2 regions of the Janthinobacterium sp. GMG2 genome follow, and region 1 is predicted to be linked to the other one. Evidence: predicted binding sites of a transcription regulator. Region 1 holds the regulator's gene; the other holds the start of a gene.

Region 1 (3,092 bases):
GCCTGCCGATCCACCGCCGCGCGCAGATGGGCCTGTCCTATCTGCCGCAGGAAGCGTCCGTCTTCCGCAAGCTGACGGTGGAAGACAATATCCGCGCCGTGCTGGAAATCCAGACCGTCGAAGGCCGTCCTTTGAAGAAGGCCGAGATCGAGGAGCGCCTGGATAAGCTGCTGGCCGATTTGCAGATTGAAAAGCTGCGCGAGAACCAGGCCCTGTCCCTGTCGGGCGGCGAGCGCCGCCGCGTGGAAATCGCCCGCGCGCTGGCCACGGATCCCCGTTTCGTGCTGCTCGATGAACCGTTCGCCGGCGTCGATCCGATCGCCGTGATCGAGATCCAGCGCATCGTGCGCTTCTTGAAGGAGCGCAATATCGGCGTGCTGATCACCGATCATAATGTGCGCGAGACGCTGGGTATTTGCGACCGTGCCTACATCATCAACCAGGGCTCGGTACTGGCGTCGGGACGCCCCGACGACATCATCGCGAACGAGTCGGTACGCCGGGTCTATCTGGGCGAACACTTCCGCATGTAAGCCAATGAAACAATCATTGCAGCTGCGCACTTCGCAGCACCTGGCACTGACGCCGCAGTTGCAGCAATCGATACGCCTGTTGCAATTGTCGACCCTGGAATTGCACCAGGAACTCGAGCAACTGCTGACGGACAATCCCCTGCTCGAGCGCCTCGACGATCCGCTCGACCGTTCGCTGCGCCTGCTGTCGGACGGGGCCTTGAGTTCCACGGCGGCGCCGGCCGAAGCGCCGCCCCAGCCGCCAGGCCAGGAGGCGCCCGCGGCGCCAGCCGAAGCGGAAACCTTTGACGGCGAGGCGGGCGAGGGTCCGGCCGCGGCGGATGGCGGCGACAGCGACTGGAGCGAGGCGAGCCGGGGCAAGGCGCCCGACGACGAAGATTCCCGCCCGCAACTCGAGGCCCATCACTGCACCCTGCGCGAACACCTGATGGAGCAGATGCGCGTGACGGTGCTTGAATTGCGCGACCGCGCGCTGGTCGAGCTGATCATCGACGCGCTCGACGACAATGGCTACCTGGAAGAGTCGCTCGACGACATCCTGGCGCGCCTGCCGGAAGAGCTGGAAATCGACGCCGACGAGATGCGTACGGCCTTGTCGCTGCTGCAAAGTTTCGATCCGCCCGGCGTGGGCGCGCGCAATGCGTCCGAATGCCTGGCGCTGCAGATCAAGCGCTTGCCGCACATCGCCATGGTGACGCGGCGCATGGCGCTCGTCATCGTGGAAAAGCACCTGGCCTGGTTTGCCCAGCGCGATTTCAACAAGCTGAAAAAAGCCCTCGATTGCGACGATGAAGACTTGCGCGAAGCACAGACGGTGATTCGCCAGTGCAATCCGCATCCGGGCGCCGTGTTCGCCTCGGACGTGTCCGATTACGTGGTGCCCGACGTCGTCGTCAAGCGCGCGCGCAATGGCTGGCAAGTGACCCTGAACAATGACGTCATGCCGCGCCTGCGCGTCAACGCCATGTACGCCAACCTGCTCAAGCAGGGCAAGGGCGAGGGCGCCATGGGCGCACAGTTGCAGGAAGCCAAGTGGCTGATCAAGAATATGCGCCAGCGTTTCGACACGATCCTGCGCGTGGCACAGGCAATAGTAGAAAGACAAAAGAACTTTTTCTCGCACGGGGCCGTTGCCATGCGCCCCCTTGTGCTCCGTGAAATAGCTGATACACTGGGTTTACACGAGAGTACTATCTCGCGGGTAACAACTCAAAAGTACATGCTGACCCCGCACGGCATGTTCGAGTTGAAATATTTCTTTGGTAGCCACGTCGCCACCGAAGCGGGGGGCGAAGCGTCATCGACGGCGATACGGGCATTGATCGTGCAACTGACAGGAGCAGAAGACCCTAAAAATCCTTTATCCGACAGTAAGATTGCGGACATGCTGGGGGAACAAGGCATGGTGATTGCGCGACGTACTGTTGCCAAATACCGGGAAGCGTTGAAAATTCCGCCAGTGAGCCTGCGTAAGTGTTTGTAAGTTTTTTTCGGTTCCTCTGCGGGCCGGATAGGATGGACCGCACGAACCCGATCATCTTTAGGAGTGTGTATGAATCTCACCATCAGCGGACATCATCTCGAAGTGACACCAGCCATCCGTGAATACGTACAAACGAAGCTGGAACGCGTGAAACGTCATTTCGATCAAGTTATCGATATCGCCGTGATTCTGACCGTGGATAACCTCAAAGAGAAAGAAAAACGTCAAAAGGCCGAAGTCAACCTGCGTTTAAGTGGCAAAACCGTCTATGTGGAAAGCCTGGCACAAGACCTGTATGCCGCGATCGATGCCCTGATCGACAAGCTCGATAGGCAAGTGATGAAATACAAAACCAAAGTGCAAGGGCACGGTAAAGAGGCGATCAAGCATCTGCCAGACAACTCCGAGGAAGACGCCGTCGTCGCCGTTTAAGGCCACCCGCTTCCAGCAGTTGTGATCAACTAAGGGCGCACATTGCGCCCTTTTTTGCGCCCCTACCTTTTGAACACAATGTTCCCCGCGCAGGCGCTAGAATGTTTGTACTTTTACTTTTTTCACGCCTGCCATGAGCGACTTCGTCCAGACTTCCATCCGCAACCGCACGGGCCATATCGTGCTCGACCGTCCGAAAGCCTTGAATTCCCTGTCGCTGGAGATGGTGCGCGCCCTGAGCGCGGCCCTGCTGGCCTGGCGCGACGATCCGCAGGTGGACGCCGTCGTGATCCGATCGAGCAGCGAGAAAGCACTGTGCGCCGGCGGCGACATCCGTTTCTTCTACGATGCGGGCCTGGCCACACCGCAAGGCGGCAGCGCCTTGCTGGAAGATTTCTTTACGGAAGAATACGCGTTAAATCATGTGATCCATTTCTATCCGAAACCGTATATCGCCGTGATGGATGGCGTGGTGATGGGCGGCGGCATGGGCGTGGCGCAAGCCGGGCCCGGCAACCGCCTGCGCATCGTCACGGGCCGCACGCGCATGGCCATGCCGGAAGTCAATATTGGCTTGTTCCCCGATGTGGGCGGCAGCTATTTCCTGTCCCGCCTGGCCGGCCAGCTGGGCCTGTACCTGGGCT
Region 2 (3,092 bases), on a different contig from region 1:
CCCGTTGGCCGGGGCAGCTGTCTCGGCGGCAAAGACGTGGGGGGCGAGGGTAGCGCTGCCGGCGACAAACAGGCTGGCGATGGTGTTCAGGCGGAAACGGTGCTGCATGCGGATTCTCCAATGTGAATAAAAGCCTGCTTGGTCGCGTGCGCGGCGCAGGTCTGCATCTGTGTATCAAGCAATATGCCTGCCATGTCTCCATTGGTGGGCTGAAATTATACGCGTGTCAGTGGCACGGCGTTTGCATACAGCAATTATCAGATGCGCCGATGCCGCGCGCTTTTCCTGTGTTTTGCCATCGAAAGGTGATTATGCCCAACTTCTTCTCGCGCTTGCGCCAGGTGTGCTGGCTGCTGCCAGCGCTTGCCTGCACCTCCCTCCAGGCCGCTCCATTTGCTTATGTTCCCAATGAAAAATCGGGCACCTTGAGTGTAATCGACACGGCGACCGATCAGGTCGTGCGCCAGATTGCAGCCGGCAAGCGTCCGCGCGGCATCGCCGCCGACCCCACCGGGCGGCAATTGTTTGTCACGGATGCGGCCAGCAGCGCCTTGCTGCTGATCGATAACGCTGGCGGCGCCCCCCTGCGCACGGTGGCGCTGGGCAAGTCGCCCGAAGGCGTCAGCGCTTCGCAAGACGGTCATTACGTGGCCGTGGCCGTCGAGGAAAACAATAGCGTGGCCTTGCTCGATGGGCAGACGGGCGTCTTGCTCGCCGATATCAAGGTGCGTGGACGCAATCCGGAACATGCCGTTTTCAGCCCCGATGGGCGCTGGCTGCTGGTCAGCGCGGAAGAGGCTGAACAAGTCGATGTCATTGATGTGGTGCAACGCCGCCAGGTGGCGTCCATCGCCGTGGGATTGCGCCCGCGCGGCATCGGTTTCAGTCCGGACTCGGGCCGCGCCTACGTGGCGTGCGAACTGGTCAATGCCGTCTACGTTATCGACATGGCCGCGCGCAAGGCCATCGCCACCATTCCCGCTGGCAAGAATGCAAACGGCATCGTGGTCCATCCCAGCGGCAAGCAGGTGTATGTCTCGAACGGTATCGATGGCACGGTGATGGTGATCGACACGGCCAGCAACGAGGTCACGGCCACCATTCCCGTCGGCAAGCGCCCGTGGAACATGGCCATCACGCCCGATGGCGCCAAGCTGTACGTGGCCAATGGCCGTTCGAACAGCGTTTCCGTCATCGACACGGCCAGCGCGCGCAAGGTGGCCGATATTGCTGTAGGTGAATTGCCATGGGGCGTGGTGATTCGTTAATGGCACAGGAACAGGTGTTCCAGTCTGGTACACCTGTTCCATTGTGCAGCGGCTCAAGCCCGGGCATGCGCTGAAAAGCACACCGGTATTGACGCTACGCCCTTGTAACAAGGGTAAAAGCGGCTAAGTTTGTAGTGGGATGCCGAGCTGGCACGGCATTTGCGGAAGACTCCGTGTACTCACCCCATCTGTACCAGGACGTTTGATTTTAATTACAGCAATTCCATTCTAATTAACCCGATAGAGGACGACATGAATCTCGCAGACATCAGCAAACTGGGCGTAGCCAATCCCTTCAAACAACGCTATGACAATTACATCGGCGGCAAATTCGTTGCCCCGGTAAAAGGTGAATACTTTCCTAACATCACACCGATCACGGGCTTGCCATTTTGCGAAATCGCCCGTTCCACGGCGGAAGATGTCGAGCTGGCCTTGGACGCCGCCCATGCCGCCAAGGATGCCTGGGGCAAGACTTCGCCTGCGGAGCGCGCCAATATCCTGAACCGCATCGCCGACCGCATCGAACAGAACCTGAGCCTGATCGCCACGGCGGAAACCATCGATAACGGCAAGCCGATCCGCGAAACGATGAACGCCGACATTCCGCTGGCCATCGACCACTTCCGTTATTTTGCCGGTTGCATCCGCGCGCAGGAAGGTTCCGTCGCGCAAATCGATGCGGAAACCTATGCCTATCACTACCACGAGCCGCTCGGCGTCGTGGGCCAGATCATCCCGTGGAATTTCCCGATTTTGATGGCTGTGTGGAAACTGGCGCCAGCCCTGGCCGCCGGCAATTGCGTCGTGCTCAAACCGGCCGAGCAGACCCCGGCTTCCATCATGGTGTTGATCGAGCTGATCGGCGATTTGCTGCCGCCGGGCGTGCTGAACATCATCAACGGATTCGGCCTGGAAGCGGGCAAGCCGCTGGCCTCGAGCAAGCGCATCGCCAAGATCGCCTTCACGGGCGAAACGGGCACGGGCCGCTTGATCATGGGTTATGCCGCGCAAAACCTGATTCCCGTCACCCTGGAGCTGGGCGGCAAGTCGCCGAACATCTTCTTTGAAGACGTGATGGATGCGGACGACGAGTATTTCGACAAGTGCCTGGAAGGTTTTGCCATGTTCGCGCTGAACCAGGGCGAAGTCTGCACCTGCCCATCGCGCGTGCTGATCCAGGAATCGATCTACGAAAAATTCATCGAACGCGCCTTGAAGCGCGTGGCCGCCATCAAGCAGGGCAATCCGCTCGACTCGTCCACCATGATCGGCGCGCAGGCGTCGCAGGAGCAGCTGGAAAAAATCCTGTCCTATCTCGACATCGGCCGCCAGGAAGGCGCCGAAGTGCTGGCCGGCGGCGAGCGCAACACGCAGGCGGGCGACCTGGAAGGCGGCTACTACGTGCGTCCGACCGTGTTCAAGGGCAACAACAAGATGCGCATTTTCCAGGAAGAGATTTTTGGACCGGTCGTGTCCGTGACCACTTTCAAGGATGAGGCCGACGCGCTGGCGATTGCCAACGATACCTTGTACGGCCTGGGCGCCGGCTTGTGGACGCGCGACGGTTCGCGCGCCTTCCGCATGGGACGCGCCATCCAGGCGGGCCGCGTGTGGACCAATTGCTACCACCTGTATCCAGCCCACGCCGCGTTCGGCGGCTACAAGCAATCGGGTATCGGCCGCGAAAACCACAAGATGATGCTCGATCACTACCAGCAAACGAAGAACTTGCTGGTGAGCTATAGCCCGAAAGCGCTGGGCTTCTTCTAAACCGGTACACGCGCCGCACCTGTCAATCCAGGCGCGGCGCGCAGAAAGGGA

The links. The regulator sigma-54, encoded in region 1, starts transcription at its own class of promoters, with help from an activator protein. The targets are predictions, from matches to a motif close to TGGCANGNAANCTGCTTT.
Region 2: a site for sigma-54 is predicted at 1,417-1,434, ahead of adh (aldehyde dehydrogenase). Genes of this name have one in related genera too.

Annotation. Positions count from the first base shown of each region.
Region 1 covers NZ_JAXAWA010000003.1:611,176-614,267, forward strand. The annotation lists gene lptB (LPS export ABC transporter ATP-binding protein) at 1-533, shown strand, start outside; gene SKZ59_RS14865 (RNA polymerase factor sigma-54) at 538-2,016, shown strand; gene hpf (ribosome hibernation-promoting factor, HPF/YfiA family) at 2,086-2,448, shown strand; gene SKZ59_RS14875 (enoyl-CoA hydratase/isomerase family protein) at 2,582-3,092, shown strand, end outside.
Region 2 covers NZ_JAXAWA010000011.1:3,742-6,833, forward strand. The annotation lists gene SKZ59_RS27815 (TonB-dependent receptor) at 1-108, opposite strand, end outside; gene SKZ59_RS27820 (beta-propeller fold lactonase family protein) at 312-1,268, shown strand; gene adh (aldehyde dehydrogenase) at 1,521-3,041, shown strand.